Butyricimonas faecihominis: one gene and its partner. The protein of the gene in region 2 interacts with the protein of the main gene of each other region in a pairwise test. Links are inferred from orthologs where the notes say so. Each region holds a gene or a part of one and is shown on either strand. Other genes may lie near its edges. The genes, in order: topA and R8806_RS00010.

Region 1 (12,062 bases), 3.8 Mb from region 2 along the record:
CCTCACGGATAATATCTCTTGCGTTATCAATGCCTGCAATCTGATAATCGTTTTTACCTAAGTTTGCGATACGTTTGGTTTGATTATTAGCAGTTAAAGCTGCCTCAAAATCTTCTACGGTATTGATATTGTTTGCAAAAGTACGTGCGTCGTTATAAATCTTGTTGATCGTTTGTTGAGACGGGGTAATTTCTTTTGCAACGATTCCGATTTGTACCTTATCAACAGGTTTTGATCTGTCTGTTACTTGCAAAACATGGAATCCGTAATTTGATCTTACCACTTTCACCTCGTTTTTGTTAGAGAAGAACGCTGAATCTGCGATCGGTTGGAGCATCTGATCTTGGGTGAACCATCCGAAATCCCCACCATTTACAGAAGTATTCTGATCGGCAGAATATTGTCTTGCTAAAGCATCGAAATCTCCGCCTTTACGAATTAAACCTGCTAAACTATCGGCTAATTTCTCTGATTGAGCCATATTGTTTGATGCGATCAAGATATGACGGGCTCTTACTGAGTCGGGTAATACACGGCGGTCGGCAACACGAACGATGTTATAAGCATTATCTTTCAAGTAAGGTCCGAACACGCCATCACTCTTTTCCGTGAACAAGAATTCATCCAGTTCCTCGTTATCCAATTCTCCCTTTTTGTAATATTTGGGTTGGAATCTTTTTTCAGATGAAAGGTTAGCGAATTCAAGCACGTTCTTTGCTTCTGCAAATTCGGGTTTCAAATCATTCACCCAGTCTTCCGTTTCTTTAATGTCTTCGGCTGAAGCGGTAATGTCAAAGTTCACGTAAGCGATCTGTCTAGCTTCTTCGCGTTCAAACAAATATTTGTGTGAATTATAATAATCTTTGATCTCGTTAGCAGTTACCTTTACTGCAGAGTCGCTAACGGTGTTGTAGCTTTTCATGATAAAGCTGATGTCTACTGTCGTTGCTGCACTTTCTGCAAGTTCTTTGGCTTGAGCATCTGTTACAAACAAACTTTTTGCTAACAGAGTATTATATTTTTCTTGTTTACGAGCCGTGTTTACTTGCTCTTCCATGTTCAACCAATATTCCTTTTGCGGGGTTCCGGCAGGAGCTTCGATCAATTGTTTGATGATCAGACGGGCTCTTTCTTTGTCTACCTGTCCCGTGTTAGGATCTGCGAATAACTGGCTGACGGCCGGGTTCATGTTACTCCCTAATAAGAAATCGTATAACTCGTCACCGCTAACGTCCAAACCTAATTCCTCGTATTCCTTGTTCAGAATGATTTCAGAAACAATTTGATTCCAAGTATTTTCCCGGATCATTCTTTGTTGCTCATCCGTTAGGGCAGATAAACCGTTCATGCTTTTGATGAAATCTTCATTCTTCATAATCTTTTGTTGATATTCTTGAATGCCGATAGTTTCACCTCCAACTTCTCCAACTTTGTTTCTGGAACGATTGATAAGGCTGGCGCCAGAGCTAAGAGCATCACCAACAATAAATGCCATGAGGGCTAATCCAATCACGATACTAACAAGTACTCCACCGCGATTTCTAATTTTTTGTAACGTTGCCATTTATATTAAAATTTTATGTTTCTACACACGAATTTATTCTATTTTTCGAGGGTACGAATATATAAAATGGATTGGTTTTATGCAAATAAATTTCAATCCCTTTCGTTTATTGCCCTATTCCTTCTTTTTCGTTTCCTTTTTTGTTGCCTTCGGGGCCGCTTTTTTTGTTGTCTTTTTTGTCGTTTTTTTCTTACTGTCCCCTCCCTTTGCAATGATTTCCATGGTTTCCTCAAAGGTTAATTTGTCTGCTTCTTTTCCTTTGGGGATCTTATAGTTCACTTTGTTGAACGTGATGTAAGGCCCAAAACGACCGTTAAGAATTTGTACCCCATTTTCAAACTCTTGGATCTTCCTGTTTTTCTCGATTTCTCGTTTCTCGTTGATTCGTTCGATAGCGGTTTCAAGAGTTATTGTTCCCGGATCGTCAACGCCTTTTTTCAAGGAAACGAAAAGTTGATTATGCTTGATGTAAGGTCCAAAACGACCGATGCCGACACTGACAGGTTTCTCCTCGAATTCACCCAGTTGACGGGGAAACTTGAACAAGTCTAAAGCTTCTTCCAAGGTAATGGTTTCCATCAGTTGCCCTTTGAGCAGTCCGGCATAACGTACGGATTCTCCTTCACCAATCTGAGCCATCGGTCCAAAACGTCCGATTCGTACGGAAACGGTTTCTCCTGTTTGTGGATCTTTACCAAGTTCCCGGGCTCCCGTGTTCCGTTCGGATTCTTTCAACGTTTTCTCCACGTTAGCATGGAAAGGTTGATAGAATGTTCCGATCATGGATTGCCATTCAACCTCTCCTTCGGCAATGTGGTCAAGGGCATCCTCGGCATTTGCCGTGAAGTTATAATCCATGATATTCGTGAAATAATTGGAAAGGAAATCTGTCACGACCATTCCGATATCCGAGGGAAACAATTTCTTCTTTTCCGCACCGAATATCCGGCTGATCTTCTTGACTTTTATATCTTGTCCTTTAAGGTCTATCTGGTCTAGTTGACGTTCTGTACCATCCCGGCTTTCCCGTAAGATATATCCCCGGTTCTGGATCGTGGTAATCGTGGGTGCGTATGTTGACGGACGTCCGATTCCCAAGGCTTCCATTTTCTTCACGAGACTGGCCTCCGTGTAGCGGGGAGGATGCGTCGTGTATTGTTCTAAGGCTTGGATCAGGGAACGTTGTAACTGGTCTCCTTTATGTATTGCAGGTAATAAGGCCGCTTCATCGTCTTCTTTCTCGTCATCGAAAGATTCCATGTACACTTTGAGGAAACCATCGAAAATGATCACTTCACCCACGGCTTCGAACGTGTGTTTTTCCCCGGTAATGGCGATCGTTATGGTTGTTTTTTCCAGTTCGGCCTCTGCCATTTGAGAGGCGAGAGTCCGTTTCCGGATTAACGAGTAAAGTTGCTGTTCATTCTTGTCTCCGCTGATCGATTCCTTGTCCATATAGGTCGGGCGGATGGCCTCGTGGGCCTCTTGCGCCCCTTTCGTCTTCGTGGCGAAATTCCTAGGTTTGGAATATTTTTCTCCCAGCGTGTTACAGATAACGGCTTTTGCCGCACCGATAGCCAGTTGGGATAGGTTCACGGAGTCCGTTCTCATGTAAGTGATGTGTCCCTGTTCGTATAGTTTCTGGGCCACGGCCATTGTCTGCGAAACAGAAAATCCCAATTTGCGGGATGCCTCCTGTTGTAGCGTGGATGTCGTGAACGGTGGAGCCGGTTTACGGCTACCCGGTTTCGTCTCGACATTACTTACTGAAAATGCCGCCTTCTTGCAATGTTCCAGAAAGTTAACCGTCTCTTCCTGCGTGGAAAAACGTTCGGATAATTCTGCCTTTAAGGGTACCGAATTACCATTTGCGTCTTTGGTTTCAAATGTTCCGGTAACCTTATAATATTTTTGTTCAACGAAATGGTTAATTTCTCGTTCTCGTTCAACGATGAGTTTTACGGCAACGGATTGAACCCGTCCGGCTGACAAGGAAGGTTTCACTTTTTTCCATAGGACTGGTGACACTTCGAATCCGACCAGTCGGTCAAGAACCCGGCGGGCCTGTTGGGCATCCACGAGGTTTTTATCAATGTCCCGGGGGTTATTGATCGCATGTAAAATAGCATCTTTCGTGATTTCGTGAAAAACAATCCGTTTCGTGTTCTCCTTCTTCAACCCCAGAACTTCGAATAAATGCCAAGCAATAGCTTCTCCCTCGCGGTCCTCATCGGAGGCTAACCAAACCGTTTTGGCTTCCTTGGCAAGTTGTTTCAATTCTTTTACAATCGCTTTCTTGTCGGGTGATATTTCATATTTTGGTTGGAAATTATGTTCTATATCAATTCCTAAATCTTTTTTTTCAAGATCCCGGATATGTCCGAAACTAGATTTTACAACATAATTCTCTCCTAAAAAACGTTCAATAGTCTTGGCTTTAGCCGGAGACTCGACAATTACTAAATTTTCAATCATATACGATTTTCTTTTACATTTCCGTTTCCTTCCGAAACGGATTTATCGCTTTCTTTAAGCTGTTCGTCCTAAAATTAGGGTGCAAACTTACGTAAAACAATTGAAAATGAAAAACTCTACCCATTTTTTAGTAAAAAACTCTCTCCAAAATAGCGAAGAGGATGTTCCTTGGAAACATCCTCTTCGAGCATATTATTATAAGTATTCCGGAGTTTATTTCCCCGTGTTTGCTTGAACTATTTTTTGCCAACGGGCTTTTTGTGTGTCATTTGCTTTTGCCAATGAACCGGATAAATAGTAAGCTATCATTTGAGAATCTTTTCCCAGTTTCGGGAGTTCTTTCTCGCAAGCTGTCAAGATCTTGTCAATATTTTCTGTCTTCACAGCCTTCGCAATAGCTAAAGAAGACAGTAAGGTTTTCTCGTTTGATAACTTCAGGGCTTTTACTTCCCGTCCGATAGCGTCTAAACGTTTTACATCGGTTTTTTGACCACGTCCGGCGATAACCATTAATATTTCACGGAAAAGACCTTCACTCAAACGGTTATCGACTTTTTCCTTGCCAATGGTTTCGTTGAATTTGCTCCGGTTGTCAGTCAAGAATTTTGCCGCTTCTGAATCTTTCGGGCTTAATTCGCTGTTACCGAAAATGAACCAGTAATCTTCTGATAATTTTTCTTCATCGGTAGAAATTTTCAATAATTCGTCCACGATGGCTTTTGCGTTCGGATCGTAATTAGCTACCATCACTTGAGCGTATTGAGATAAAAATGCTTTATCTCTATTACCGCTATTGTATTTTGCATCTAAAGCTCCTAAAGCTTTGTTGTCATCGAAAGATTCCTTCACTCTCTCTATGAATTTCTCACCTTCACCACCACCGACAAGTTTATGACGAATGGTACCGTCCGGATTTACGATCACGAAAGTCGGGTAGGCACGAACACCGAATTTTTTTGCTAGTTCGGGGCCTTCTCCTTTTTCCATATCATATTTTAAACAGATGAAGTTCTGATTTAGGAAATCTCCCACGTTTTCTTGTTTGAATACGGTTTCTGACATATACTTGCAAGGACCGCACCAAGTTGTGTAACAGTCAATGAAAAGTTTGCGTCCTTGTTGTTTCGCCATTTTCAAGGCATCTTCATAGCTTAACTCATAGAAATATACACCAACATGCGCTGCGACCTTGAATTTTTCAAAGAAGTTGGTCATGTAGGCTTTCCCGTTTTCCGGGCTATTGGCAATGAATTTATCTCCTAATGCTACGATACGTCCGGCTTCGGCTTTGTTCACCTTGGAACTGATCGAGTTTAAGGCGTTTACGATAGACCATAGTTCTTCGCTCTTGGTTTCTGCTGCTTGTTCAGCGAGAGAAATAATTTTATCCACGTTCTGGTCAATCGTGGCTTGAGCCAACTCGATCTTGCTCATCAATTGATCTTTATTCTCCAAATCGATATTGGTTAATTCTTGGCGAATTTGCTCAAGTGTCTTAGCGGGTTCTTTCGCATTACGGCGAGTAGTATTATCAATAGCTTGACTATAATTACCATAAAGGTAAGCATCTACTTTCTCTTTGCCGATATTTTTATTGAATGTGGCAATGTTGTTTACGACAAGTTTGAAATTATCAGAACCGTAAGGACTTTCTTCGAGAATAGGCCAGAATTCTTTTTTCATTTTATCCTTGTCTTTCAGTATTTTATTCAACTCTTCGCCTACTTTTTCGCTTTTTGCTTGTTCATAAGCATCGTTCAACGCAATCTGGTAAGCCATGAGCTGTTTCTTGTTCATCTTTCCTTTCTCGTACACCTTGTTCAAATAATCGAGAGAGGTCTTTTCGTTCAGCCCTTTTTCAACTCTTGCGATGAATCCTTCCAGATCCCCGCCGCCAACCACTTTGTGTTGTACCGATCCATCGGGACGAAGAATCAAGAACGTCGGGTAGGCTCTGACTCCAAATTTTTTACCCAGTTCAGGACCTTCTCCTTTTTCCATATCAAATTTCACGCAAACAAATTTGGGATTGAAAAATTCTCCGGCTTTTTCCTGCGGGAAGATGGTTTCTGACATGTACTTGCAAGGACCGCACCATGAGGTATAGCAATCCATGAAAACGAGTTTGTTCTCTGCTTTGGCTTTAGCCAATGCTTCATCAAACGTGATATGCTCGAAATTCACGCCTCCTTGACAGAATGCCGTGAAACTAAGCATCAAAAATGCAATAATTGAAATAAGGCTTTTCATAAATTCAACAATAAATTGGTAAATAAAGTTGCAAGGTAGGAAAGAAAGCCTGACGCTGTCATTCCATGGTTTAACATTAACTTATTTTTAAAATAAAAGAGGCCTGAAAGCCTCTTTTTATCGTCTACTATAACGTTTTTTTAGAATTGTATATCCTTACTTCTTTGATGCGAAATACTTCCGGTGGAAAAGTAACAGGATGAACACACCTATGGTAATATAGGAGTCAGCCAAGTTGAATACCGGGCGAAAGAACACGAAGAAATCACCTCCCCAGATCGGAATCCATTGAGGCAGAAAGCCTTCGTAAAGCGGAAAATAGAGCATATCTACCACCTTGCCATGTAGGAACGAGGAGTACCCTCCCCCGTGAGGAAACATAGTAGCTACTTGTGAATAACTGTCACTGAAGATCATCCCGTAGAATGCGCTATCGATGATGTTACCTATTGCCCCGCAGAAAATTAACCCGAAAGAGAGAATAACCCCCATGGGTGCCTTTTCTTTGATGAGACGTCCCAAGTACCAAGCGATACCCCCCACGGCGATTAAGCGGAATACACTTAAAACGGTTTTTCCCCACTTGCCTCCCCCGAGTTCCATCCCGAAGGCCATCCCGTTGTTTTCAATAAAATGAATTTTGAACCAGTCTCCGAAGACACTGAATTCATCCCCGATCATCATGTGGGTCTTGATCCAGATTTTAACAACTTGATCAATGACTAATAGGGCAATAATAAAAATAATAAGTTTTTTCCGCGTACTCATCTGTGTGATAAAATTTAAAGCGACTCTTAATCGCAAAAGCGATTAAGAGTCTTGTCCCATTTTGGCATCCATACTCAATGTTGCATGAGGTACGGCGCGTAATCTTTCTTTAGAGATCAGTTTCCCGGTTACTCGGCAGATCCCGTAGGTTTTGTTTTCAATTCGTACTAATGCGGCTTCCAAGTGAGCAATAAACTTTGCCTGCCTTTGAGCCAGCCGACCGGCCTCTTCTTTGGAAAGAACAGATGCTCCCTCTTCCAATACTTTAAAAGTGGGAGACGTATCGGCGATGTCATTCCCGTCGCTGCCGGAGATCGAGGCTTTCAGCACCTCGTAATCTCTTTTCGCCTTTTCGAGTTTCTCAAGAATCAATTCTTTGAATTCCTGCAACTCTTCATCCGAATATCTAGTTTTCTCGGCCATAGTTGTAAAGTTTTTGTCTAAGTTAATAAAAAATCCGCTATGTAATCTTTCCCGTGGAAAAATATCCACTTTTACTTGTAACAAGGGGAAGAGGTTACATTTTCTGGATCTTAATAAACGTTTGTATGTCGTCGATTTCGATGGGTTGGGCACCGTCCTCGGCTTTATCTATTAACGTAACGTTCTCTGCCAGAACTTGGCTGGCGATGTACGCCTTGAAGTTCTCGACCGCTTCATTGATCTCTTTATGTTTCCCGATGTAAAGATCAATTTTGTCTGTCACGTTGAAATCACTCTCTTTTCTCAAGTTCTGGATTCGGTTGATCAACTCCCGGGCGATACCTTCTTCACGTAATTCCTTCGTGATATTGATGTCCAAGGCAACCGTGAGACGTCCCTCGTTAGCTACTAACCAGCCCGGAATGTCTTCCGACAGAATCTCCACGTCTTCCAGCGTCAGTTCCAGTGTTTCCGTTCCCACTTCAAGGGAATAAGTTCCTTGTTTCTCGAAATTGTAAATATCATTCTGGTTCATTTCGGCTACGAGAGCGGAAATCTGTTTCATGTATTTACCGTATTTCGGTCCTAGGGTCTTGAAGTTCGGTTTAATCTTCTTTACCAAGATACCTGCCGTGTCGGTGATGTATTCGATCTCCTTCACGTTGACTTCCGACAGGATGATGTTCTTCACGGCATCCAGTTGGGTGGTCATCTCGTCATTCAAGATCGGGATCAACAGCTTGCACAGCGGTTGTCTTACCCGGATTTGAACTTTGCGTCTCAGTCCAAGTACCATGGAAGATATTTGTTGAGCCATGTTCATCCGTTCCTCCAGTTGCTTGTCGATCATTGATGCGTCAGCCACCGGGAAATCTACTAGATGAACGTCCGTCGTGTATCGTCCCGTAACCTTGTTCAAGTCCGTGAACAGGCGATCCATGTAGAACGGCGCGATGGGTGAGGACAAGATTGCCACGGTCTCCAAGCAAGTATATAACGTTTGGTAAGCCGACAGTTTATCGGTGGTTTGCTCGCCACCCCAGTAACGTTTACGGGAGAGACGCACGTACCAGTTCGACAGGTTCTCGATCACGAAATCCTGTATTGCCCGTCCGGCCCGTGTCGGTTCGTATTTCTCGTAAGCCTCGGTGACCTCTTTAATCAAGCTGTTCAATAGAGAAAGAATCCAGCGATCGATTTCCGGTCTCTCGTTAAACGGAACTTCTGCCTCTGCATACGTGAACTTGTCTATATTGGCATACAAGGCGAAGAAACTGTACGTGTTATACAGTGTCCCGAAGAACTTACGTTTCACTTCTTCCACCCCGGCGATGTCGAATTTCAAGTTATCCCACGGTTGAGAGTTCGTGATCATGTACCAACGCAGGGGATCTGATCCTTGTTTCTCGATCGTGTCGAAAGGATCAACGGCATTGCCTAAACGTTTGGACATCTTGTTTCCCTTGGCATCAAGCACCAGTCCGTTGGATATGATATTCTTGAATGCCACGGAATCGAACACCATGGTCGCGATAGCGTGTAGCGTGAAGAACCAACCGCGGGTCTGGTCCACTCCTTCGGCGATAAAGTCTGCCGGGAAATTTGTCCGGTTATCGATCAATTCTTTGTTCTCGAACGGGTAATGTACCTGCGCGTAAGGCATGGCTCCCGAATCGAACCACACGTCGATCAGGTCTTTCTCCCGGTACATCGGTTGTCCGGTGGGAGAAACCAGTATAATGTCATCCACGTACGGGCGGTGCAGGTCGATTTTCTCGTAATTCTCTTTCGAGTAGTCTCCCACCTTGAAATCTTTGAAGGGGTTCTCCTTCATGATTCCTGCCTGTATTGCTTTTTCAGTTTCTTCAACTAATTCTTTCACCGAACCGATACATTTTTTCTCTGTCCCGTCCTCGCTGACCCATATCGGTAGGGGAGTTCCCCAGTAGCGGGAACGCGAGAGGTTCCAATCCACTAGATTCTCCAACCATTTCCCGAAACGGCCTTCGCCCGTGCTGGCGGGTTTCCAGTTGATGGTCTTGTTCAGCTCGATCATGCGATCCCGAACGGCTGTCGTTTTGATGAACCAAGAATCCAACGGATAATAAAGTACCGGTTTGTCGGTTCTCCAGCAATGCGGGTAATTATGTTCGTGTTTTTCGACCTTGAACGCTTTGTTCTCCCGTTTTAACAGGATACTTAAATCGATGTCGAGAGTCGTGTCGTTTTCGGTTAAATTTGGATCGTAAGCGTTTTTCACGAATCGTCCTGCAAATTCCCCGTACAGGTCCGTGTTGACGTTATTTTTCAAGTATTCCGGGTCAATGTCTTCCATCCGGAACAAGCGTCCCCGTTTGTCCACCATGGGTTGCTTGCTGCCTTCCTTGTCAATTAATTGCAAGGGGGCTATGCCCGCCACTTTGGCCACCCGGTCGTCATCGGCTCCGAAAGTCGGGGCAATATGTACGATCCCGGTACCGTCTTCCGTGGTAACGTAATCACCGAGGATCACGCGGAATGCATCACCCATGGGTTGCATCCAAGGTAAAAGTTGCTCGTAACGTATGCCTTCCAACTCCGGACCTTTATATTCGGCCACGATCTGGTAAGGGATCAATTTATCTCCTTCCTTGTAGTCTTCCAAGGTGATGCCTTCAGCTTTTTTGTTGAAGTACGCGCTGAAACGATCTTTCGCCATGATAATAGTTACCGGGCGGAAAGTATAGGGGTTATAAGTTTTCACTTCCAAGTACGTGATGTTCGGACCCACGGCCAATGCCGTGTTGGAAGGTAACGTCCAAGGCGTGGTTGTCCACGCGGTGAAATATACTTCATCGCTGAAAGCAAACAATTTTTCCGATTTTTCGTCCCGGATCACTTTAAATTGAGCCACGCACGTCGTGTCCTTCACGTCTCGGTAACATCCCGGTTGGTTCAACTCGTGCGTGCTTAATCCTGTTCCGGCAGCGGGGGAATAGGGTTGTATGGTGTACCCTTTGTACAGGAAACCTTTCTCGTACAATTGTTTCAACAAATACCATAAGGTTTCGATGTAACGGTTGTCGTAGGTGATGTACGGGTTGCTCATATCTACCCAGTAACCCATCTTGTTCGTCAAATCTTCCCATTCACGGGTGAATTTCATGACGTCGGAACGACATTCTTTGTTGTAGTCAGCCACGGAAATCGTTTTCCCGATATTTTCTTTCGTGATACCGAGTTTCTTTTCAACCCCCAATTCAACGGGTAACCCGTGTGTATCCCAACCGGCTTTTCGCTCGACGAGAAATCCTTGTAAAGTTTTGTATCTGCAAATAATATCTTTAATCGTCCTAGCCATTACGTGGTGAATACCTGGCATCCCGTTTGCCGAAGGGGGACCTTCGAAAAAGACAAACGAGGGGTACCCCTCTCTATTCTTCAAGCTTTGCTCGAAGGTATTGTTTGATTCCCACTCTTTCAAGACATCCTTGTTTACCTGAGAGAGATCCAAACCTTTGTACTCTTGGAATTTTTTGTCCATCGTGACTCCTGATTTTAAGATATTACTTATTTGCACATTTAAAAAATCAAGTTGCAAATATACCATTTATTTGTGAAACTGGAAATCCTCTTCTTTTTTTCGTGCATTCATTCTTTTAGAGGGTGATAAAAGACGTTTAGGAGTGGAGGTCATGATTTGCTGCCGTTTTTCTAAATCACTTCAGGATGAATAGAGTAGCAATACATGACGTGTTACGGATAAAGTAATTTTAATATCCTATTAAAATTCTAATAGAACGCTATTATATATAGTGATTTAATAGGGATTTAATAGCGTTCTAATAGCGCTTTATACGAAAGAGGTCCGTTATTGATGAGGATATGATAATGGATTATGGTATAAAATTTTCGGGTCAACGGTTTGTTGTCCTGTAATATACCTTCTCATGTCGGATTTTTCACCCGACATGAGAAGTATGATTCGTTTTTCTTTGAACTAAACTACGGAACTTGTGGTTGGCCTCCCGGCAGGAATTGGAAAATTAACGTGGGAAGTTGCTGTTTCGTGTTCTGCCCGATCTGGATGAGCGGTCTGAAATAATCCGGATATTTTTTGACCATGGGGTACACGGTGACATACCCGTGGCGGAACCAGCGGTCGATGATCACGTGAGAGATTTTTTGTTCTTGGAATCGTTTGAATAGGTCGTCCTCTTTGGCATATTGGGGAAAAGACGTCGATTTTCTGCCGCCTGAAAAGAGGTAAAAAAGTTCCGGTTTCCGGCAGGCGATGCGGGCTTCTTCGGGCAGATTCTTTTTACACCAGTTGACAGCATAGATGTATTCCACGAAGGCGGCATCGGCAATTTTTTCATTCCATTGCTTGTATGTGGCAAAATTTTGTTGCGGTTTCAAGGCTTTCGCGTAGTGCGGGAACATGAAGAACACGAGGAACACGATCAGGCCTCCTGCAGGAATCACGTGTTGGTATTTACCAAATGAAAGTTTTTTGGTGATCGTGTTCATGATTTCGAGACAACCGTTCAGGAACAAGAATATGAAAAGGGGAATAACTCCGATAAAATAGCGGTGTCCGGCG
Region 2 (11,907 bases):
AACCATCGAGTGAACAACGGATTGCGGGTGTACTAACACCTCTATTTGTGAAGGTTTTACCCCAAACAACCACTTTGCCTCGATCGCCTCGAAACCTTTGTTCATCATGGACGCAGAATCAATGGTAACCTTTGCCCCCATGCTCCAGTTCGGATGTTTTAATGCCTGTGCTGCCGTTACGGACTTCAAATATTCATAATCCCGTCCCCGGAAAGGTCCCCCGGATGCCGTTAATAATATCTTCTCCACCGGGTTGTTGTGTTCGCCCACCAAACACTGGAATATAGCCGAGTGTTCGGAATCCACGGGTAATATTCCCACCTTGTATTCCTCAACCAACCGGTTAATTAAATCTCCGGCAACAACTAAGGTTTCCTTATTGGCCAGAGCGATCGTCTTACCCGCCTTGATCGCGTTGATCGTGGGTAACAACCCGCTATACCCAACCATGGCAGTAACGACCACATCAATCGTGGATGTTTGCACGACTTGAGCAATAGCTTCGCTCCCGGCATATACCTTTATATCCTCGTCCTTCAATAACTCGGTTAACTCGGAATATTTTGATTCATTTCCGATCACAACCATGTTAGGCTTGAACTTTCTGGCTTGTCGTGCCAGTAATTCCACCTGATTATTTGCCGTGAGAACCTCTACATTAAACCGTTCCGGATTAGCGTCAATCACCTGCAATGTCTGCGTTCCAATTGACCCGGTAGATCCCAATATTGCTATATTTTTCATTTCAAAACAATCTCCAAAACCACTATTTACGAATCATTTAAACTTAATGAAGGTTTCCGGATTCAATGCTTTTCCCGCTTGCCACAACTCGAAATGTAAATGCGGTCCGGTTGTTTCTTCGCCCGTGTTCCCTACCACTGCAATCGCCTCTCCCGCACGGACAAAATCTCCCTGCTTTTTCAACAATACCGAATTATGCTTATATACTGAAACCAGATTTCCATTATGCTGTACTTGAATCACGTAACCCGTCTTAATTGTCCAATCCGTGAAAATGACCACGCCATCCAACACGGACAAAACATTTGAATTTTGCTTAGCCACCAAATCCACCCCGTAATGACGAGTCGTTTCATCAAAATGATTGGTTACCACTCCATCCAATGGTGAGAAGAAATGATAAAAATCATCATCGGAAGAACTGACATGCCCAAGGGTTAAATTGTATTTTTCTTCTTTTTCCACGATTTCCCGAAAACCGGCCTCTTCTTCCGACATACCTAACATCGAAGTATCATAGGTTACCTTTACATTCTGCTGCATCGACACGAAACTCGTCGTGTCCAAGTTTTCGTCTCTCAAAATAGTTTGTATGGAATGAAGAAAACGATCCTTCTTCTGCACTTCATTTAATAGGGAATCAACCCGTAGAGCGTTTTGTGTAATCTGACGTCTCAACTGTTGGCTCGGGTAACCCGGGATGAATTCCCGCAAATTTGTGAATGCAATCAACATGATAGTCAATATAATCAAGACAACGGCCAATGTACTTAATGCCGTGAGAACGTGTAACGGAGAGAGCCGAAGGTGCATCACCTCCTCGTAAGTTGACTCGTTAAATATCGTCAACTTATAGCGGTTCCTCAGCTTATTCCAATATTTTCGTTTTTTACTGCTCATCCAATTATTTTTAGCCTTCAAAAATAGTATAAAAATCCAACTTTCCCAGCCAGAGAATTCATAAACTTTATCGGGGCAATTGAAAAGAGTTTAGAATGAAAAAGATTTTATAATTGTCGATTGAACGATTAAGTGATTGAAAAGAGCGTTGAATTGAGGGCAGGAATCACTGAGCCGGAAATCATAAATCAAAAAATGGATCAGTTCTTGAATCAATTCGTGGTTTTGATAATCTCCGGGTATTGATAGATTCGCAAGTTAAAATAAGGAATCACGGCTAACAGATGATCGAATATATCGGATTGAACCTTCTCGTAGGCTACCCATTCTTGAATCCGGGAAAAACAATACACCTCCAGAGGAATACCTGTTGCCGTCGGTTGTAATTGCCGGACCATGTATGTCATATCCATATTCAAATCGGGATTGGCTTCCAGCCTGCGTACCGCATACTGTCTAAATACACCTAAATTCGTCAACTTCCGTTCATCCAACACGGCAGATGTCCCTTTATTTTGTTCGTCCAACTTCGGCAACATATCTTCAATATACCCTTTCAAGACATTCGATTTACGTAAAGTATCGATTTCCTCATCCGAAAGGAAATGAACGGAAAGCATATCTATATTAATATAGCGCATAATCCGACGACCGGCAGACTCCTGCATTCCCCGCCAATTCGTGAAAGAAGCGGACACTAACTGATAGGTGGGAATCGTCGTGATCGTCATATCCCAATTTTGTACTTTCACGGTATACAAGTTGATCTCCAACACCGTCCCGTTGGCATTATTGCTCGGCATCACGATCCAGTCCCCGATACGCACCATCTGATTGGCCAGTAATTGAACTCCTGCCACAAAACCTAATATCGCATCTTTGAATATCAACATTAAAACCGCAGCAAACGCCCCCAACCCGACCAGTAAATTACGGGGGGACTCCCCGATAAACTCGCTGACGATTGTAATGATAATAGCTGAAATCACGAAAATTTTAATCACCTGCACGAAAACTTTTATCGGACGATCTTTTGCGATCGGGTACGAATCGTAGATTCGGTTTATTGCATCCAGCACTGCAACAATCACGAAACCGGCAACCACAAGTATCCAAGCCACGATAAACCGATGAAAAAGTTCTACATGCTGCCACTTCCCGTACACGATTTTAAAAGCAAAATCTATAAATATCGGTGGTATCAGATTAAATATTTTTTGAAAAACACGCTCCTCGAAAAAAATATCATCCCATTTGGTTTTCGTACGACGCACCATTCCCCCGATCACCCGGGTTATTCCCTTGCGTAAAAAGAAGGTAAATAAAAAAGCGATCAGACAAATGACCACGATCTGCAAAAGGACCTCGACAGCCGAGGCCGTGGAAGGATCTTTAATACCCAAATTCAACCAAGAAAACCATTTGTTAATATCTATTTTCAACAGCATCATATCTTTCCCAAACTTTTACAGGCGTATACGATAAACCACCGGATAAGTTAAACCCCATTAACAACGAATCGTTCTAAATAATCTAAAAACCCTTCTATTTTTCCCTATTTTCACACTTAACCCCTAAATTAACGTTAAAGAATTAACGTATCAGAACAAAATTACTTACACTTTGCTATATTTGCAGACACAAACATTAAAACATTAAAATAATTCGTATGGCAAAAAAATTATTAATCGTGTGTGCTTTATTGGCATTGATCAGCACTAGCCTGTTCGCCCAATATGACATGAAGGCACCACTTCCCATGGATCCGAACGTTCGCATCGGGAAACTAGCTAATGGATTGACTTATTACATCCGCCATAACGCGGAACCCAAAGAACGAGCCAGTTTTTACATCATCCAAAACGTGGGAGCTATCCTAGAAAATGATGATCAGGACGGTTTAGCTCACTTTTTGGAACACATGGCATTCAACGGGACCAAGCATTTCCCGGGAAGAAAAGGTATTACCAACATGTTGGAAAAACATGGTGTTGAATTCGGAAGAAACGTGAATGCTTACACGGCACAAGACGAGACTGTTTACAATATCAGCGAGGTTCCTACAACCAATCCTGATTTATTAGATACTTGTCTACTCGTACTTCACGACTGGTCACATTATCTTTTATTAGTCGATGACGAAATCGATGGCGAAAGAGGAGTTATCTCGGAAGAATGGAGAACCAGAAGAACCCCGAGTTTCCGTATCCGTGCCCAAATCATGCCGGTATTACTGAAAGACTCTAAATACGCGAAAAGAGATGTTATCGGTAACTTGGACATTATCAAGAATTTCAAATACCAGACCCTTCGTGATTATTATCACAAATGGTATCGTCCGGACTTGCAAGCTATCGCTGTTGTCGGTGATTTCGATGTAGACCAGATGGAGAAAAAAGTAAAAGAATTATTCTCCAAAATCCCGACTCCGGTGAATCCGGCTGTGAGAGAAGAGTTCACGGTTAACCCTCACGACGATATTTACTTCGTATGCGCAACGGACAAAGAAGTAACTCAATCGTCTGTCAGCGTGTATATCAAATACCCCTCTACCCCGAAAGAAGAAAAGAATCATGAATACCTGAAAAATGGAATTCTTCAATCCTTCTACAACACCATGTTGGGACAACGTGTTTCTGAATTACTTCAAAAAGGCAATCCTCCTTTCATTAACGCACAAGCCGGATTCGGCGGCGGTATCGTAAGAGGATGGAGTACCTATATGATCTCTGCTACAGCAAAACCGAATGAAGAAGCAGCAGCACTGGAAGCTATCTATCGTGAAAACGAAAGAATAAAGAAATTCGGTTTCACGGAAGGCGAGCTTGAAAGAGCAAAAACCAACATGCTAGTAGGCTTGGAATCTGCTTACAAACAAAAAGACAAAACTACCTCCGAAGATTATATCGGTGAAATGCAATCTAACTTCCTTGATGGAGAACCTATCGTAGATTTCGATTACTATTACAATTTTGCCAAAGCTATTATCCCGACCATCACCGTGGATGAAGTTTCAGCTTTAGCTAAAAAACACCTTAACCGGAAAAACATGGTGATCGTGGCACAAGGCCCGTCTGAAGGAGTTAAACACATCACGAAAGAAGAAGCCATCGCCGTGTTGGACAAAGTTGAAAGCTCTAACTTAGAGCCTTATAAAGACCAAGTAACAGAGGCATCTTTAATCAACGAGGACTTGAAAGGTTCCAAGATCATCGCTACCAAAAAATTACCGCAATTCGATGCCGAAGAGTGGACTTTGGAAAATGGAGCAAAAGTGGTATTCCGCAAAGCAGACTACGAAAAAGACCAAGTACAAGTAAGTTCTTACAGTAAGGGAGGTACTTCATTATATGGTATCGACAAATTAGCATCTGCCCAAGTCACAGATCAATTTATCGGGGCTTACGGATTAGGAGACTATGACGCAATAACCTTGAGAAAATTATTAACCGGGAAACAAGCCCAAGCCGGTGTTAACATTGGCGGTCTTTCAGAATCAGTCGGTGGTGCATCTACTCCGAATGATTTCGAAACCTTGATGCAGCTGATCTACTTGCGTTTCGAGAAACCTCGTTTCGACAAAGAAGTACACAATACCATGATGCAACGTAACTACGCTGCCATCGAGAACTCAGCCAACAATCCTCAAAAGATTATGCAAGACTCTGTTAGCATGATCATGAGCAATTATAGCCCGAGAACATTGTTATTCGGTAAAGAATTTTTAGATAAAGTTAGTATTGAACAAATCGAGGAGATCTACCGCGACCGTATCAAAGACATCAGCGACTTTACATTCTTCATCGTGGGTAACATCGATGCAGAAACCGTAAAACCGTTGGTTGAAAAATACTTGGGATCTGTAAAATCTTACAACCGGAAAGAAAATTGGGTGGATAACAAAGTGAGAGGACCGAAAGGAAGAACTGAAAAAGTTATTGAACTGGATCTGACTACTCCGAAGGCAACTGTAATCACCAGTTTCTCTAAAGAGATGAAAACAAGCATTCACGACAATCTTTGCTTGAATATCTTGAGAGGCGTACTGGATCAAAGATACATGACCAATATCCGTGAAAAAGAAGGTGGTACCTATGGTGTAGCCGTTCAACCGAGTTCTTCTAAAGAACCGTACGAAAGCTACAGCATGAGCATGAGCTTTGATTGCGATCCGGATAAAGCAGAACACTTGAAATCATTAATCTATGCTGAAATCGACAAATTAATGAAGGAAGGCCCGACCCAAGAAGAGATCGACAAAGTAACTACTATCCTGAAGAAAAATAATGAACAAAGCAAACCTCATAATGCATATTGGATGAATGCAATTCAAACTTATTATCTTCGTGGAATTGATGTAACAGACCCGAAAAACTTCGATAACATTATTGACAAGATCACAACAAAAGACGTGAAGAAATTCACCCAGAAATTATTCAAGGGAGCCGATGTTGTTGATATGATCTTCCAACCGAAATCAAAATAAAATTAGGTTGCAATTTATATAAAAGGAAACGTCCGGGAGTAATTCCCGGGCGTTTTTCATTCATACAAAATTTCATCAAGTGATAAGTTCGAATTACTCCTCTCCCACTACTCCATCTCCCTTAAATTTAAATTGCTTAGCCACCCTAAAAATAACTTTTTGAGTTTCCGGGTATAAAACAACTTTTTGGGTTGAAAGAACATATCGATGACGAACAGCACATTTTTTCACGTTGAAAGATCCAAAACCCGCTAACCCCACATGCCCCTCTTCTTTTAGCCCTTCTAACATCGTATTGAAAATTTCATCAAATACCATCGTCACATCTTTTTGTGACATGCCATTTTTTTTGGCCACAATTTTAACTATTTTTCTCTTGTCCATATCTAATTATAATATGATTTTTCCTCACATGATAAATACTGACTAACGTCAATTCAACATTTATGCCTAACAAAGTTAGAGATTAAAAGATAAAACACAACATTTTTCATCCAAAATACAACAATATAGCAAATATTATTACAAAACACGCTTCCATCACACCTATTTAACCGACAATTCAGCTTTTGGGGAATCACTTAAATAATCTATACTGAATCATTTACCAATACTTGTTTAAGGGAAGAAGACTATGTAACTTTGTATGAAAACAATGAAAGGGAAAAATAGAATAAATCTCCAGAATATGAAAAAGGAAACAAAAACAATTCGTTTGATCTATCCCCAATGGCAAGGTGCCAATATCGTGAAATTGATTACAGAGGTCGAAAATCCCGATGATGCCTCAAGGGGATATGTCTTGGGGGCACAACTCTTAAATTTCCTTGCCCCGAGCAATGGTCAAGAAACATTAACGGTTCCCGTTTCGACTGAAATCACAGATCGGAAGGTAACAGACGGAGTCCTCGACCGGGATATTATAGTCCGTCAAACAAGAGCTGCATTAAGCATACTACAAGTCAGTAATCCCGATAAAATCGTAACACTTGGCGGAGAATGCTCGGCCAGTGTCGTTCCCTTTACCTATCTGGCGCAAAAATACAAGAATGATGTTGCCCTAGTTTGGATTGATGCACATCCGGACATCACGCTCCCCGGAGACATCTATCCCGGATTTCACGCCATGGCCGTAACCGCCTGCATGGGGCATGGAGATGCCAAAATCCTAGCGGAATTACCCACCCGATTTACCCCATCAAACATATTATTTGTGGGGTTACGCAACTGGGAACGTGAAGAAATCAAAGAACGACAAAAGCAATACGGAATAAAACATCTCACGCCCAAAGATGTTGCACAAAACAGTGATGCGATCAAAACTTGGTTGAAATCATGCGGAGCGTCGAAAGTCGTTATCCATTTTGATATGGATGTACTTGATCCTGCCGAAATCATCGCTGCTGTTGGTACAGACCCCGATGGGATGAAAATGGAAGAAGTCATTCGGGTAATAAAGGACATTGCTGCAGAAAAAGAATTAGTAGGCTTGACAATTGCGGAACCTATGCCTCGCACGGCAATCAGGATCAAAAATATGTTACATCAATTACCCCTATTACAATAAAGGATAAACCACAAAATTTCATTTCAAAATAACGACCATCCCTGTCGGGAGAAGCTAAAAAATGAATCTGTAACTTGTAGCCTGTAACTCGCCGAAGGCGAACATTCGTCCATAATACACCGTGTAGTTTCCTAAAATTGGTTTACTAGATTTGACATTCAATAAATTGTACAAAGCATTTTCAATTCTATTTTCTGTTACAAGTTTACTTCAAAAAACTGTAATTCCTGTAATAGTTTTACTTTTTTATTGGCATCCCGGGAATTCCCGGGATGCCAATAACACTTGGCGTCAATACATGACCCTGGCGAATAACTCTTTTTTATCGCGGTGTGCCTGGTCCGGAACTTTCAACCCGATAGCCATGTGTGGTCTTCTGGTGTTGTATATCCCGATGATTCTCTCCACTTGCATTCTCGCCTGGTCAATATCTCTCAAGACCATATCGTTTAACCATTCCCGTTTCAAAATCCCGTTCACTCTCTCGGCGATACCGTTATCGTAAGGGGAGCCATCTTGTGTCACGCTGACTTGAATACCGTGTTCTTTCAATATCCCGGTGTACAGCGAGGAGCAGTATTGCCCACCCCGATCCGAGTGATGAACAAGCTTATCGCTAAAGTTGGGAGGTAGCGTTGCCAACGCCCGGCACAACGCCTTCACGGGACCGGACGAGTCCAGGGTGGGGTGAACTTCCCACCCCGTGATCCGCCGGGAATAAGCGTCGGTTACCAGCGAGAGATACACGAAACCGGCACTCGTTGACAGGTACGTGATATCACTGACCCATACCTGGTTGGGGCGGGTAACTCGAAGCCCTTTCACCAGGTTCGGGTACTGGCGATGCCACGCCCGGGAATCCGTCGTGATGACCCGGTACTTCTTCTGTTTTATCATTAAATCGTGAAGGTGAAGTAAACGATAAAGCCAATCCCGACCGACGGGAAGCCCGTTAGACCCCAGCATGTTCCACAATTTATTAACCCCGAGGTTAGGCATGTCACGGCGAATATCCTGGACGATGGAAAGAACGTAACGCTCGCGTTCCTCGCCTCCACGATCGGCACGGAGGCTCTTGTAATAAGCCTGCTTGCTGTAGCCAAGGGAATTGCAAAGGTGTTCCGTCACGGCTTTACCTCCCCGCTCTTTTTGTCTCTCGACAATCCCGCTAATAGCATCTCCTCGTAGTTTTTTTTTACATCAACATGCAGGCGTTCCCTGGCTAACTCTAGCATTAACTCGTAAGCTTCCACTAGTATTTTCTGTTTCTCTACTTCCTGACGTAAAGACTCCAGCTCGGCGCGTTCTTGATCGGTCATCGGGTATAACATTTTGTAATTACGCGAAGATAAACGTTTGTGTTGTTCTTCCGATAAAACGCGAGATTTATACTTGTGTAGCCAAACGTGAAAAGTCGAGGGTTTGACCTCGTACTTGGCTAGAACTTCCGCGTAACCCATTTCATTGATTATTCGATCTCGTACCGCTGATAATTTCGTCTTCACGGCGTAATAACGACGACGAACAGGGGGAAAATTTAATTCTGACATTGGTTTACTAAGTTTACTGTAAACTTTTTTCAGGACAATACACCGGGGTTAGGCTAGCGATGGGCTATGACAAATACCAAGCAGGAACATAGCAAGAACATAGCAAGAACAATCTCCAGTGTACTTGCTATGTACCTACAGTGAAAATAACGTGTTCTTGTCCCAACCCATCGGCGGACAAAGTGTAGCCCGCAAGATAACCATAAGCGGCCAAATGATAGATGCTCCGAATTCAAAAGAAATATATCAAAAGTCTTAACGGGGCATTCCGGGTATATCACGATAAAAAGAGCATCCATGGGGGCTAAAGTATTCTTTTTATCTTGTCTTTTTTTTGTAAAAAATCCTTTTGTCCTTTGGAAATTCGAATAGAATACCTATCTTTGCAACCGCAATTGAGAAACACAATTGAAGGATTCAGTAGCTCAGCCGGTAGAGCACAACACTTTTAATGTTGGGGTCCTGGGTTCGAGTCCCAGCTGGATCACAATCTGAATGACAATCCGCTATAATAAACGAATTATAGCGGATCCTTTTTTATACACCAATGTATACTCCCAAAGGGAGGGGCAAATGAAATTCGCTATTCTTCGATACTCAAAGACTCGATCTTCAACAAACGTTCTCTAAGACGAGGCATATCTTTCTGTCTGATAGACAAAGTCATCTCACATTCCATCTCAAAATTTCGGGATAAAATGTCCGGTTCTTCTTCTTTCAATACTTTCATCACGTCATTCATCACGACATAAGTAAAACGCACGTGAATAACTTCATCTACCGTACGCTCCACGATCTCTGCATGATTGATCGCATCGGCGGCAGCTTCTTTATAGGCTTGAATCAAACCGGATACCCCTAACTTAATTCCCCCGAAATACCGGATCACCACGATAAGCACGTTGGACAAGTCATTGGAAATAATCTGTCCGAGGATGGGTTTACCCGCCGTAGAAGAAGGCTCCCCGTCATCATTCGCCCGGAAACGCTCCCGGTTTGCCCCTAGGCAATAAGCATAACAATGGTGTCGGGCATCATAATACTTCGTCTTAAGCCCGGTAACAATATCTTTAATCTCTTCTTCGGATTTTACGGGATAAATAAAAGAAATAAAGCGACTACCTTTTTCCTTGTACAGGCCTTCGGCAATCGCATTTACGGTTCTATATTTATCCTCCTCCATAAAGGAACGTGATAATTAGTTACGGCAATAAAGTTTCTTTTGGAGTTCCTCCACTTGAGCCTTAAAAGCACGATCGGTCTCCATCAAATCGGTAACAGCCTTACAAGCATACAACACGGTTGTGTGATCCTTCTTACCAATTTGTTTACCAATGTATGCCAACGATGCATTCGTGTAAGTCTTGCTGAAATACATGGCCAGCTGACGAGCCTGAACAACTTCCCGTTTTCTCGTCTTCTCTTGTAACATTTCGGGAGCCATGTTAAAATGATTACAAACAACCTGCTGAATATGTTCCACGGTCAACTCGACTTTCTGATTCTTCACCATTTTACCCAAAATATCCTTTACCACATCAACCGTCAGATCTTTATGGTTAAATGTAGCCTGGGCCAGCAAAGAAATCATTGCTCCTTCCAATTCCCGCACGTTATTACTTACATATTTACAGATATATTCCAATACCTCATCCGAGAAGTCAATACCATCTTTATGCGCCTTAAAACGAGCAATTTCCATACGAGTCTCAAAATCAGGAGCTTTTATCTCGGCAGACAATCCCCAACGGAAACGGGAAAGTAAACGTTCTTCCAAACCACTCAATTCAGCCGGTGAACGATCGGATGTCAAGATCAATTGTTTTCCCGATTGATGCAAGTGATTAAATATATGGAAGAATGTATTCTGCGTGGCAGTCTTTCCGGCCAACTCATGAATATCATCCAGAATCAACACGTCAATTAACTGATAGAAATGTAAGAAATCATTTATCTCATTTTTGCGTACGGCTTCCGTAAATTGAGTCTGGAAAACATTCGTGGTCACGTACAACACGACCTTGTTGGGATAATTTTGTTTTACCTCCATACCGATAGCTTGAGCCAAATGAGTTTTCCCCAATCCGGATCCACCATATATTAACAAGGGATTAAAAGCCGTACCTCCCGGATTTTGTGCAATAGCCACGGCAGCAGACTTTGCCAAACGATTACAACTTCCCTCGATATAACTGTCCAACGTGTAAGAAGGATTCAATTGAGGGTCTATCTGCAAACGATTATTATTACGCTCAAAAGGATTTTTAGGGGCAACACTATCCGGTTTACCATTCACGTATACCGTGTTTGGTTCCACCTTTTTCATGTTATTGGAAGGCATCGTTACGGAGAGAGGGTCACGAGGATGGCTCTCTTCTACTATAACCGAATATTCAAGTTTTGCATTCGGACCAATAGCGGTACGAACAGCCTTTCTCAATATATCCACAAAATGCTCTTCCAAACATTCATAAACATATTGACTCGGCACCTGAATTGTCAACACATCATCTTTGAAACTCAATGCACGAATCGGTGCAAACCAAGTTTTAAACGTTCTTGGCAACACCTGCTCCTTGATTAAGTCTAGACATTCCGACCAAACACTTTTACAATCCCTTTTCATTTATCTATTATTTATATCCCTATCTCATTTCTAG

Evidence for each region.
Region 1: the proteins of R8806_RS00010 (region 2) and topA interact in binary tests that used the Escherichia coli proteins (3 or more experiments, as listed by UniProt). The link is inferred for Butyricimonas faecihominis from one-to-one orthologs.

The regions. Positions count from the first base shown.
Region 1 is NZ_AP028155.1:3,816,797-3,828,858, forward strand. The notes cover bases 1,360-4,341. They hold topA (type I DNA topoisomerase), read right to left. Parts: upstream 4,040-4,341; coding sequence 1,679-4,039; downstream 1,360-1,678. Other genes in these bases: R8806_RS15770 (peptidylprolyl isomerase), read right to left, coding at 1,360-1,564; R8806_RS15780 (thioredoxin family protein), read right to left, coding at 4,253-4,341. Outside these bases: more of R8806_RS15770, read right to left, coding at 1-1,359; more of R8806_RS15780, read right to left, coding at 4,342-6,289; R8806_RS15785 (lipoprotein signal peptidase), read right to left, coding at 6,446-7,057; R8806_RS15790 (TraR/DksA family transcriptional regulator), read right to left, coding at 7,100-7,480; ileS (isoleucine--tRNA ligase), read right to left, coding at 7,575-11,003; R8806_RS15800 (hypothetical protein), read right to left, coding at 11,465-12,062. UniProt on the Escherichia coli protein: Releases the supercoiling and torsional tension of DNA, which is introduced during the DNA replication and transcription, by transiently cleaving and rejoining one strand of the DNA duplex.
Region 2 is NZ_AP028155.1:67-11,973, reverse strand. Bases 8,631-11,457 are described here. They hold R8806_RS00010 (IMPACT family protein), read right to left. Parts: upstream 10,431-11,457; coding sequence 9,831-10,430; downstream 8,631-9,830. Other genes in these bases: dnaA (chromosomal replication initiator protein DnaA), read right to left, coding at 10,446-11,457; R8806_RS00020 (hypothetical protein), read right to left, coding at 8,822-9,247; R8806_RS00025 (IS3 family transposase), read right to left, coding at 8,631-8,825. Outside these bases: R8806_RS00055 (1-deoxy-D-xylulose-5-phosphate reductoisomerase), read right to left, coding at 1-744; R8806_RS00050 (M23 family metallopeptidase), read right to left, coding at 778-1,644; R8806_RS00045 (mechanosensitive ion channel family protein), read right to left, coding at 1,857-3,092; R8806_RS00040 (M16 family metallopeptidase), read left to right, coding at 3,314-6,130; R8806_RS00035 (HU family DNA-binding protein), read right to left, coding at 6,224-6,514; R8806_RS00030 (arginase family protein), read left to right, coding at 6,777-7,697; more of R8806_RS00025, read right to left, coding at 7,989-8,630; more of dnaA, read right to left, coding at 11,458-11,873.